DNA from 3 places in the Solibacillus daqui genome. Region 3 is predicted to be linked to each of the others. Evidence: riboswitches for the same ligand, from Rfam matches in the RefSeq annotation. Region 3 holds a riboswitch; each other region holds the start of a gene.
The links. A riboswitch is a leader RNA that binds a small molecule or an ion and turns the genes downstream of it on or off. The one in region 3 is predicted to bind thiamine pyrophosphate.
Positions count from the first base shown of each region.

Region 1: another riboswitch for thiamine pyrophosphate. It lies ahead of tenA (thiaminase II); the one in region 3 lies ahead of thiM (hydroxyethylthiazole kinase).
Region 2: another riboswitch for thiamine pyrophosphate. It lies ahead of thiT (energy-coupled thiamine transporter ThiT); the one in region 3 lies ahead of thiM (hydroxyethylthiazole kinase).

Region 1 is NZ_CP114887.1:55,753-60,035, reverse strand. It holds gene O7776_RS00275 (ABC transporter substrate-binding protein) at 1-335, opposite strand, end outside; gene O7776_RS00270 (ABC transporter permease) at 350-1,120, opposite strand; gene O7776_RS00265 (ABC transporter ATP-binding protein) at 1,107-1,844, opposite strand; gene tenA (thiaminase II) at 1,869-2,555, opposite strand; TPP riboswitch at 2,651-2,738, opposite strand; TPP riboswitch at 2,846-2,933, opposite strand; gene rsmI (16S rRNA (cytidine(1402)-2'-O)-methyltransferase) at 3,041-3,916, opposite strand; gene O7776_RS00250 (GIY-YIG nuclease family protein) at 3,897-4,175, opposite strand; gene O7776_RS00245 (tRNA1(Val) (adenine(37)-N6)-methyltransferase) at 4,159-4,283, opposite strand, start outside.
Region 2 is NZ_CP114887.1:3,477,913-3,482,195, forward strand. It holds gene map (type I methionyl aminopeptidase) at 1-564, opposite strand, end outside; gene thiT (energy-coupled thiamine transporter ThiT) at 1,150-1,710, opposite strand; TPP riboswitch at 1,813-1,922, opposite strand; gene O7776_RS17150 (magnetosome magnetite crystal formation protein family) at 2,040-2,366, shown strand; gene O7776_RS17155 (hypothetical protein) at 2,435-2,563, shown strand; gene O7776_RS17160 (AAA family ATPase) at 2,790-4,283, opposite strand, start outside.
Region 3 is NZ_CP114887.1:1,497,218-1,501,500, forward strand. It holds gene O7776_RS07120 (MDR family MFS transporter) at 124-1,296, shown strand; TPP riboswitch at 1,362-1,458, shown strand; TPP riboswitch at 1,517-1,615, shown strand; gene thiM (hydroxyethylthiazole kinase) at 1,691-2,434, shown strand; gene thiD (bifunctional hydroxymethylpyrimidine kinase/phosphomethylpyrimidine kinase) at 2,431-3,243, shown strand; gene thiE (thiamine phosphate synthase) at 3,233-3,844, shown strand; gene O7776_RS07140 (NADPH:quinone reductase) at 3,987-4,283, shown strand, end outside.

The DNA of each region.
Region 1 (4,283 bases), 1.4 Mb from region 3:
GCTACCGATACAACCGGTATTCCCTCAGCTCTTGATTGTACGACTTGGCTTTGATAGCTAATTGCCAAATCGACCTTCCCAGTTGCAGCAAGCTTTAACGGGTCATTTGTGTCTGCAGGCATTTGGATTTCGACATCTAATCCTTGCTCCTCAAAATAACCTTTTTCCTTTGCAACATAAAACGCAGAGTGTACCGCGTTCGGATACCAATCAAGCATAATCGATATTTTCTCTAATTCTGATTGCCCGTTTTCTTGTGAACTTTTATCATTACTACAGCCGACCAACATGATGACCAGCAATAGAAATACAACAGGAATTTTCCAATTTTTCATTTTCTGTTTCTCCTCTAATTTTCATATTTCCATTTTCTAAGAACGATTCTCTCAATCCATGTGGCGAACGCAAACAGTAGGATTCCTAAAAAAGTTAATATCGTAATTGCAGCGAATACACCTTCCGCATTCAAATTCCCAGACATTCTTCGGCTATAATAACCTAACCCTTCACTTGCACCTAGCCATTCCCCAATGGTTGCCCCTACTAATGCAAATACAATAGCCATTTTAAAACCTGAGAAGAATGAAGGTAATGCCATTGGAATATGTAGCTTTAGAAAGATTTGCTTGCGGGAAGCACCCATCGAACGAAATAGTTCGATATAATCTTTATCGCATGCTCTTAAACCATCATAGGTGCTCACCACAACAGGGAAAAATGAGATAAGCACCGTTACTGCCACCTTACTCCAAATAGAATAACCAAACCAAAGTACAAAAATAGGAGATAGTGCAATGATTGGAATCATTTGCGAAATGATGACAGCCGGATACATTACTTTTTCTATAGGTTTAAAGCAAAACATCCCGATAGCAAGAGACACCCCCAATAGGACGGTTATCAAAAAGCCGATGAAAAACTCGATTGTGGTTGCCTTTAAATGCACGAAAATGAGGACTCGCCAATTATCGATAATCATCTGCAGAACTCCTGTTGGTGCTGGTATAATAAAGCTCGGCACAATGCCTTGCCTTACGAGCACTTCAAGTACAACAAGAACGATTATAAAAAACAGTAGGAATAAAGCGTATTGTTGAAACCAACTTCTAATCTGTTTCACTAGAAATCTTCCTTTCTAGCTTTCTTCTTAGAGCTATACCAGCTTCTGAATAGCTCATTTCATTGGCACGTGGTCTTGGCAAATCCACGATGATTTCCTCTACGCTTTTATCTTGATGCAAGATTAAAATGCGATCACTTAGTAAAATCGCTTCCTCTAAATCATGGGTAATAAAGAGCACTGTTTTCTTTAATTGTTGCCACATCGACAATAACCAACTCTGCATTTCTTTTTTCGTAAAAGCATCCAATGCCCCAAATGGTTCATCAAGTAATAACACATCTTTACCTGTTAAGAGTGCTCTTAAAAAAGCTGCGCGCTGTCTCATTCCACCTGATAGTTCCTTCGGATAAGCTTGTACATAATCCTTTAAACCAACTCGCTCAATCCAGACAATTGCTTCCTCTTTTGTTAGCAATACGTTCTTTTGAATCTCTGCTGCGATCATGACATTTTCCAAAATTGTACGCCATGGCAGCAGCAAATCCTTTTGTGGCATAAAACCCACATCACCAGGGGCTACTTGACGATCATCAATAACAATACTCCCCTCATCGGGTGTAAGTAGTCCCGTCATCAGTTTAAAAATCGTGCTTTTTCCTGTACCGCTTCTGCCAATTATTGATACGAATTCCCCCTGCTTAATTTCCATATTCAATTTTAAGATTACAGGAGGGGAATGTTTCTCAAAAGCATAGGTCACATTTTGCAAGCTAACTACCATTTTTTCAACACCTTCTTAAATAAACTAAATCGGCCAATCCTGATTGTAATAGTTCATATCCCAGAATAAATATTCATACTTTGACGTCATTTGGAAATGTTTTTCTAACTGGGCTAGCTCTCGCTCGGGCTTCCCATCTGCTAATTCATTCATTACACCAATTAACCATTTTGCACCGTTGCCAAATTCCTCTGAATCGTATGTTTCTATCCACTTGGCATAAGGATTATTTGCTAAATCATGACCAAACTGTGCTCTTAGCAGCTTTCCAATTTCCCAATAATCCCACGCACAGGGTAATAGGCAGGCCACTACTTCCGCCAGGCTACCACTTTGCGCAGCATTTAACATATAATTCGTATATGCTAAATTCGCAGGCGTTGGTTTGGTTGCCTCCAACTCTTCTGATGTAATTCCAAATTCCGCAGCAAATTGACGATGTAAATTCATTTCAAAATGGAGTGTATCATTTAATATCGCAGCAAACTTCCCCATCATATCGAGATCCGTTGATTTGACAGAGGCAATGGCAAATAGTTTGGCATAATCGATTAAATACACATAATCCTGCTTCATGTATTGGATAAATTTATCCTTATCAAGTGTTCCCTTCCCTAGTTCTTGCACAAATGGATGGCTATGATTTGCGTCCCAAATAGGTTGCACATTTCTAAAAAGTCGATCAGTAAATTTTTCTGTTTTCACATTCATTGTTGTTTCCTCCTTTTTTTATAACAAGTAATTTAAAAAAAATAAAAACCACTTCCTAAAATAGGAAATGGTTTCGTCGCATAAGTTGTACACACATACACTCGAAACTACTTCCCTACGCTAGTCCTAACTAGATCCGGTTCAAAGGGTTCTTCTCAGCCAATGGCGCCCCTAGCAGTTTATCTACTTATTCAATTCTTTATGAAATCCATGGATAACTTATAATCTTCTTACCCACTAAAAATAAAAACCCCACTCTTTTTAGAGAGCGGGGGAATGTACATGTGTCCTATCAACATGCCTCACTTCCCTACGCTAGTCCTAACTAGATCCGGTTCAAAGGGTTCTTCTCAGCCAGTGGCGCCCCTAGTGCTTTTAGTAATATTTATTTTCTTCTATATCATAACATGACTTACAATTTACGCAAGTGATTTCAAGTGAACAATACATTTTTGTCCAACTTATAATCCACCACGGACCTTTTCTTAATGCCCTTGATGATACTCATTATACACATCTCTTTTCGAAAGTCCACGCAATTTTGCTACTTCCTTTATCGCTTCTTTCGACGATATTTGAGTTTCTTCTATTATATAGTTTACATGTTCATCTAACGTCATATCAGTCCAATAGTTTTCTTCTTCTTCCACTTCGCCTGATGTATTGCCTTCAACTACTACACAAAACTCACCACGAATTTCATTGTCATTAGCCCAAGTAATCGCTTCCTCCATTGAACCCCGTAAAAACTCTTCAAATTTCTTTGTTAATTCACGTGCTAATGTAATTTGTCGATTGCCAAGAACTAGTTGTAAATCCTTTAATGTATCCTTTAAGCGATGAGGTGCTTCATAAAATAAAAGCGTTTCTTCTCGTTTACTTAATTTTTCAAGCTGCTCACGACGCCCTTTTTTGTTGCGATTCAAAAAGCCGAAGAAATAAAATGGCTGCGGTGTAATGCCTGATGCAATAAGTGCTGTCAAAGCAGCATTTGCCCCAGGAATTGGCACAACAGCAAAGTCTTCTGCGATGGCTTTTGCTGCAATATCCGCGCCTGGGTCTGAAATACACGGTAACCCAGCATCACTAACAAGTGCTACTGATTTTCCTTCACGTAAAAATGCTAATAATTTTTCGCCACCTACTTCTAAGTTGTGCTCATGATAACTAATTAAAGGTGTTTGAATATCAAAATAGTTACAAAGTTTTCTCGTATTACGCGTATCTTCTGCTGCAATAATATCCACTTCTTTTAAAATGCGCAGCGCACGCATTGTCATATCTTCTAAATTGCCAATCGGCGTTGCAACTAAATATAAGCAACTCCCCTGTTCATGCTGACTACTCTTCTGCGATTTCATCATTCGCCCTCCTCATATATTCAAACTTTTTTGCTCGTGTTAATTGTTTAAAGGCATATTCTGCCGACATTGCTTGCTGTTTTGTATCGAATGTTTCATAATACACACATTTTACTGGACCACGTGCGCGTGTATACTTTGCACCCTTGCCAGTATTATGCGCTGTTATTCGCTTGTCCAAATTATTCGTATAACCCGCATACAGCGAGGCATCACTACACTCCAACACATAAAAATAATGCTCAGTTTTCGTCGCCATATAATAACGCCCTCACTTCTGGCGTGTATTCGTTATTGTCTTCATATACATAAAGCGGAGGTAAAATTTTTAAATCCGGCTTACCGTCTTTAATTGCTTCAATCAACA
Region 2 (4,283 bases), 2.0 Mb from region 3:
ATCAGATGGGTCATAATAGTTTAATACGTGGTTTGGTGCTTCGTGTAAAGATTTCCCTAAACCATGCCCAGTTAAGTTCATAATCACAGTTAATCCGTTTGCATATGCCTCACGCTCAACAGCTTTACCAATTTGGTTTAACTTTGAACCTGCTTTTACTTTTGTCATTGCACGATCAAAAGCAGCTTTAGCTACTGCACAAAGTCTTTCTTTTTCTTCATACCCTTCACCTACTACAAAAGAAATCCCTGTATCTGCAAAGTAACCATCTAAAGAGCCTGATACGTCGATGTTTACGATATCACCTTCTTGGATCACTTTGCTACCTGGAATCCCGTGTGCAACTTCGTGGTTTACTGAAATACATGTATATCCAGGGAAATCATATTCGCCTTTTGGACCTGAAATAGCCCCCGCCTCTGCAAACATACGACCTGCAATTTCATCTAACTCTTTTGTTGTAACACCTGGTACTGTCGCAGCTTTCATCGCTTCACGAATCTCTGCACAAATGCGTCCGATTTTTTTAAACGCTTGAATTTCTTCTTGAGTTGTAACAATCATGTGTAACTTCCTTCCTCTTAAAACTCTACCCCTAACTATAACATACTTAAAATTCATTATACGAATAAACGCTTCAATAAAACAACTGTTTACGCAGGATAATCTAAGGAATATAAAAGGAGATAATACATGATTAAGGTGGATGCCATGCAACCGATTTATATTTATTTAATAACAGATCTATGCCCCTTTTTCGTGATCATTTTTTTAGCAATTTATGCCCTCGCACACATCATTAGAGCTATCGAAAACCGATGAATTTTTTTATCGCTTGTTAGCATATTAATCATACTCATTCATGCCATTCTTGCAACGTTTATCAAGACGTTATCAGCATCCGATTTCCATCAAAAGTTCATATGGTTCAATCGTGAAAGTTTTCTTAATAATATATGACTTTACGGCGTAGTTGGTTTTATGGCTGTAATTGCATTTTTTTGTCTGCTTGAATAGCTCGTCAAATCATACAACGATGCACGGTACAAAATTATATTTCAGATATGAAAATGTAAGGCGATAAACCCAATAATAAAGTATTGAATGAAAAAAGGTGTAGTTCGCTATTTGAACTACACCTTTTTTTACTTATTTAAATGTTTGTAATAACCTTGGTGCTGTTGTAAATAACAACACAGCAATTACCGCAGTCAAAATTGTTGCCGGTAGCATGTATGAACCATTATAAATAATTGAATAAATCCAAACATTATCATCACCAGCATATTCTTTAAAGAACACCACACCCGCAAGTAAATGCGAAATAAAACGTAATGTTCCTCCTAATAGTGCACCAAGTACAATATAAATTGTCATTTTCTTTTTATCTACGCTTTTTGCTGCCTGTAATAATGGTTTACGGATCACTGCGACCAATCCTACTACTGTAAAGGCAAGACCATAATCTAAAATTGCCTGGAACCAATGTACAATATACCCGCCAAACATTATTTGTAATACGCCAATAATAAGACCTGTCGCAAGCCCAGCAGTTAATCCCCAACGAATCGCCATCAGCATAATTGGTAACATCACAAAGCTAATCGAACCACCTTGTGCCCACAGTTTAAATGAAAATTGATCTAACACAATTCCGATACCTGCAAATATGGCAATTTCAACCAGCATTAATAATTTCTTTTTGTCCATAACAAAGCCCCTTTCTTTTTCCGATGTAACAGAAGTTAAAGAAGGAATAGAAAAGCAAAAAAAAGCAATAATTAGGATAAAATCCTAACCATTGCTTGAACAGTCGGTTTCTATCCACATCCCTACGCAAGTGCTAACTTACAGGTTCAAAGAGTCAGCGCAATATCCGTGCGCAATCTCAGCCGACTTAATCGGCCCCCCTTGTGGTACATCTCGATACTATTGTTTGAACACAATCATTGTAGCCAATAATGTGACAATTTTCAACCTCTTTCTTTGAAACTATTTTTCACCTTATCCGTATGATGAATTAAAAGGAGTGGATTTTTATGAATCAATCAAAGGGATTAAGTGCACTTGGCTATTTAAGCTTCTATTTTGCGCCGTTTATTTTACCACTTATCGTTTTTTTCGTGACAAAGGATGATTTTGTCAAACATCATAACAAACGGGCTTTTATTTCACAGCTATTTCCGATTGTTTTAGGTATTATTTACTTTATTTCATTTATTGTATTTGTAGTTACAGATAGTAATTTTTACGGACCGGGTAACTTATTTGAAGGTTGGATTTTTATTGGTTTCATCATTTTGGCAGTCATTTCATTTGCGATTGCGATTTGGAATCTTGTGCAAGCCATTAAAGTATTACGCTAATGTTTAATATGGCCCAATTATTGGGTATATTTTTAATACAATTTCCGTTTCATTAAGGAGTGTCATTCATGAAGTTAAATAAAGTTATTAAAACAGCCATCAAATACGGACCGATCGTTTACCCAATTATAAAAAAAGTTCTCGATAATCGTTCAACACCAAAACAACCAAACATTCCACGGACTCCTAAAAAATAAAGAAACTAAAGAACTGTCCTAAAAGTGTTAACTTTTTGGACAGTGCTCCACTCATGTGTTAATTATCCGCTGTAGGTTGTTTTTCTCGGTGTTCGCAAGTAAAGAACGAATGCTAAAAACATCAGGTCCTGTGACAACGCATTCACGACTAGCTTTTTGCTAGTCTCCATCCTTAGTGCAAAGGGCTTGTCCAGAAATTACTTTCCGGACAAGCCCTTCGTTTCTTTTACTTCACAATAATTTCAGTTGTACTATGACCTTCTTTTAACTTTTTCACTTGTAAAATCGCTGGCATTGCTGCTTTTAATTCGGCGACATGCGAAATAATACCGATAAGTCGTCCTGTTTGCTGAAGGTCAATTAAAATATCAATCGCACGGCGTAACGCCTCCTCATCGAGCGTACCAAAACCTTCATCGATAAACATCGTATCTATATGCACACTTCCTTGTACACTTTGAATAACATCCGCCATCCCAAGTGCCAAGGATAATGAAGCATTGAATTTTTCGCCACCAGACAACGTTTTAACATCACGTGTTTGCCCTGTATTGCTATCATAAACATCAATACTTAAACCACTTTGCGCATTACCCTCTTTACGCCCAGTAGATTTCAGGAAATATTGACCATTTGATAAAATCCGTAAGCGTTCATTTGCGGCATGCGTTACCTTTTCTAAATAGCCAATTTGTGCAAAGCGTTCAAAGCTGATTTTCGCATCATTTTGACCACGCACAAGATCATATACATGCTCCATTTGCTGTAATTTTACTTTATAGCTTTCAATCTGGTCTGCAGATTGTTCAAGCTTCTGTAATGTTGTTAGGCATTGTGTTCCATAGGATTCCGTTTGCTTCATCGCTGCATAACGCTCATCTTGTTCGTTATTTAATGTTGTTAGGTGTTGTTGAAGCTCAGTTAAATCCGCAAGCTGCTTTCCTTCAAGCTGCTCCTGGTCTTCAGTAATTTGCGCCGTTAATGTATGCAGCTGTTGCTTGTACGCTTCAAGCATCTGACGAATTTCATGCTGTGCTTGCTCTGCTAATAATGCTTGTTGATAGCTTTCTAATGAGAAGTGTTCGTTTTGCAATGACGTTGCAAATGCAATATGTGCTAATTCATGCTCATGCTGCTTATCCGATAAATGATTCACCTCATGTAGCTGATTGACCTCACTTGAATTTTGCTGTAATTGTGCCTGTTGCAATGCATCGAAAGCTCGCTTTAACTCGTTCTTTAATGATTGATGCTGCTGAAGTTGATTGGATAAAGCAATTTGAACTTCAGCAACTGTAGTAAATTGTGGTAACAATGATAGCTCACTTTGCTCAAGTTTGCCCTTTTCCTGTGCTAGCTGCGTCTGAATTTCTTGAACGTATGCCTGTCCTTTTTCAAGACGCCCTTGAATTACTTCACGCTTTTCGTTGAATTGTTCTAGCTGTGTGCGTTCAGTTGTTAATTGCTGTTGCTTTACTCGCAAATCTGCTAGATGTGAAGCTAATGTTTGTAGCTGTTCCTCATACTGTGCTAATGCCTCTAGCTGTAATTGCTGGCGTTGTATTTGGTTATGCTTTTCAGTATTTGTTTGTTGCTCAATTTCAAGTTTTGATTGTACTTGATAATAGCTTTGGCGAGCTGCATCTGATTGTTGTCGCAATTGCTCTATTTGCGTGTCATCCACTTGAAGCATTTCACTATTATGAATAGCTGGATGTTC
Region 3 (4,283 bases):
TTATACCATCGGAATGGAAAGTAACGGAAATTGAAGCTGTTAATTTTACATTAAATTAATAACTTTAAAAATTGGATGGGTTTTCTAATATAATACGAGTAAAATATAGACTGGAGGTGCGTGATGCAAAAAATGGTTAATTATTTTCATCCGTTAGTATGGATTATTTTATGTGGTACGATTTTTGTTCGGACAGCTAGCTTTATGGCTATTCCATTTTTAGCGCTCTATTTACACAATGAGTTAGAGGCATCACCGCTAATAATAGGGATAACAATCGGGATTGCGCCACTATTTTCAACATTTGGTGGGTTAATTGGGGGCTATTTGACGGATCGTTTCGGACGAAAAAGCGTTATTATTACAACGGTTTTCATTTGGAGTCTAACCTTCGCTGGCTTTGCGTTTGCGCCATCAGCAATCTTTTTTGTCGTTTTGAATGCGTTGAATGGACTGTGCCGCTCGTTTTTTGAACCGGGTACGCAGGCGCTAATGATTGATTTTACCGAAAATGAAAAAAAGCGTAGACTGTTTTCAGTGCGTTATACAGCAATTAATATAGCAGCGGTCATTGGTCCATTATTAGGTGTTTGGATATCCGATCTTTCAAGCCCTGCCATACCATTTGCGATTACGGGTATTATGTATGCGATGTATGGGGTATTTTTACTCGTTGTGCTGAATCGTTATGAAATGAAACAAAACAAACTTTCAAATACACAGCATGTTTTTACGATTTTCAAAGCGGTGTTTCAAGATCAAAAGCTATTATTATTCATTGCGGGTGGCATATTAGTTGTACTAGGCTATTCGCAATTTGATTCGACATTGCCTCAGTTTATTAATATGAATGTGGAAGACGGTGTAAAACTGTTTTCGTATGTTATTATCGCCAATTCAATAACGGTACTGGCATTACAATTGCCACTGACAATGATGATAGAAAAAATGTCAATTTATACATCGTTAAAAATGGGGATTATTATCTTTTCGGTTGGTTTATTTTTATTTGGTTTGTCGGACAGTGCGTGGATGTTTATCGCGAGTATGATTGTGTTTTCGATTGGAGAAATTTTCTGTTTTCCAATGATGAATGCGGTAATTGAAGAAATCGCACCAGAAGATCAGAAGGGGACGTATTTAGGCGCTGCGCAACTCAAAAATATCGGAGGCTTTATTGGACCGATTTTTGGTGGGTGGCTTTTAACGTCTGCAATCGATTTTATGTTTGCGATTATTGCCGCTTTGATGTTCAGTAGCATTTTAATTTATCGTAAAGCACTTAGAACTTCATAGTGTGGTGAAATCTTACAATAAACCTTGCGTTAAAAATTTTGTTTTGTTACACTCATACTAATTAATTGCATTTGCAGGGGGACACATTGTGTTGAGAAGGTAAAACCTGACCCTTAGAACCTGACCGTTAATACGGACGTAGGGAGCAAAGTACATCATTTTTAAATTGTACTTACTAGGGCTCTGCGTATTTTTACGTGGAGCTTTTCGTTTGCAAATACTTTAATTGCGGGGGGACACATCGTGTTGAGAAGGTTAAAACCTGACCCTTAGAACCTGAACAGTTAATACTGGCGTAGGGAGCAAACACAGGGTGAATCTACTCTTTTTTGGCGTCTCTATATATAGAGACGCCTTTTTGCCTTTACGTCCACCAAAAGAGGAGTGAATATCGTTGAGTCTACAAAAAATTAATGAGAAAAAGCCTTTAATCCATTGTATTACAAACTATGTTGTTGCAAATTTTACTGCGAATGGCTTATTAACAATTGGGGCATCTCCCGTTATGGCAGATGCTTTTGAAGAAGTGGCAGAAATGACTCGTATAGCCAATGCGCTATTACTAAATATTGGCACACTAAATGACCGTACAGTTCAGTCCATGCTAGCTGCGGGAAAAAGCGCAAATGAACATCAAGTTCCGATCGTATTAGATCCTGTTGGTGCGGGTGCTACTGCGTTTCGCTCACAAACAACGCATACGCTATTACAGCAGTTAAAAATCACTTTAATACGCTGTAATATTGGAGAGCTTGCCGCTATTGCAGGCGCGAATTGGCAGGCAAAGGGTGTTGATAGTGGTTCGGGTGAGCTCGATGTTGTACAAACTGCAAAAATGATTGCCAAAAAATACAACTGCCTGGTGATTGTGACTGGTAAGGAAGATGTATTAACTGATGGACAGCAGGTAGAAATCATTGCTGGTGGTCATGAAAAGATTACGAAAATTACTGGAAGTGGCTGTTTATTGAGCGCAATTTGTGCTGCTCTTTTAGCAAGTAGCAATGAGCCTTTTGAGGATTTAGCTGCTCTATTGCGTGAATACAAGCAAATAAGTTTAAACGCTTATGCTCCCATGGGAACGTTCCATGAAAATTTCTTCAATCAATTAGAACAGTTTGCGGAGGTGCGCGGATGATTGCATGTACAATTGCAGGTTCAGATAGTAGTGGCGGTGCAGGGATTCAGGCCGATATCAAAACATTTCAGGAACTTGGCGTGTTTGGCACGTCTGTTATAACAGCTTTAACTGCACAAAATACATTAGGCGTGCATGGAATTTATCCGACAACTGTTGAATTTGTTCAAGCACAATTGAAGGCAGTACTTGAAGATTTAGAGGTCAAAGCTATAAAAACAGGTATGCTATTTAATGCTGAAATTATTGCTGGGGTCGTTTCATTACTGAAAGAACATCAAATTCCAATAATCGTAGATCCAGTTATGATTGCAAAGGGTGGTGCGAGCTTACTACAGCAGCAGGCGATCCAAGCAATGAAAGAGCAATTACTTCCAGTGGCTACGGTTTGTACACCGAATATCCCAGAGGCAGAGGTGCTGACAGGTCGGACAATTGAAACCGCGGAAGATATTGAGCTTGCGGGACGTGATTTATTGGCTTTAGGCGTCAAGTGTGTAGTCATGAAAGGTGGACATTTACAAGGAGAAAAGGCGATTGATACGGTATTCATCAGCGGCGGGCCTACCTTTATGATGGAAACCGAGCGCTACGAAACGAAGCATACGCATGGAACGGGCTGTACATTTTCAGCGGCAATAACGGCTGAAATCGCAAAAGGAAGCTCACTAAAGGACGCGATTATAGAAGCGAAAAAATTTGTTCAACTTGCAATAAGCCATCCGTTAAATATCGGTCATGGCTTTGGACCAACGAATCATTTTGCGTATCGACAGCAGCAAGGGACGTGTAAAGTCAATGTCTATTAAATTAGATAAATATTTCATTATGGGAACGAATAATTGCCAAAGTGAGCCACTAATTATTTTAGAGAAGGCACTGCAAGCCGGAATTACGATGTTTCAATGGCGGGAAAAGGGCAATGGTGCATTACAAGGAGAAGCGTATGAGCAATTCGCGCGTGCGTGCCAACAACTTTGTAAGCAATATAAGGTCCCGTTTATTGTCAATGATGATGTGAAACTGGCGTTGAAATTGGATGCAGATGGGATTCATGTTGGGCAGGACGATTTAGCGATTGAAGCCTTTCGTCAACTTGCAGCGCATAAAATCGTTGGGGTTTCGGTTCATAATATGGAAGAATTAGAGAAGGCAATGCGTGCGGGTGCGGATTATGTTGGCATTGGTCCTATTTTTGCAACTACATCAAAAGAAGATGCAAAGGCTCCAGCAGGTGTTACATTTTTAAAGGAAGCAAAAACATGCTATCCTGATTTTCCGATGGTGGCAATTGGAGGTATCACGCCTTTAAACAGCGCTTTTATACGTGAAGCGGGTGCGGACGGTGTGGCAGTCATTTCTGCCATAAGTTTAAGTGAAGATATTCATCAAACGGTACAATCGTTGTAATGGTGAAAGTGGATGAGGGACGTCTCATCCACTTTTTTTCATTGGGTAAGCCATTGTTAAAATGTGAAGTTTAGTTATAAATGATGTACAAGCGTGAATTTTTTTAATATTCTATTATTATTACAAATTCGAGGTGAGCATATTGAAAGCAATTGAAATGAAAAACTTTGGTACTTCGGAAAATTTACAGCTAGCGGAATTACCATTACCATCCATTTCGGCAACGGATGTAATCGTGAAGCTACATGCAGCAGGGGTAAATCCAAGTGATGTTTATACATCAACAGGTACATATGCCATCAAACCACAATTACCATACACACCGGGCTTAGATGGCGCGGGAATTGTGGAAGCAGTTGGAGAAGCGGTAACAAATGTACAAGTAGGCGACCGCGTATTTGTCGCAAGCTTACCAGGTGCAACGACGGGGACATTTGCA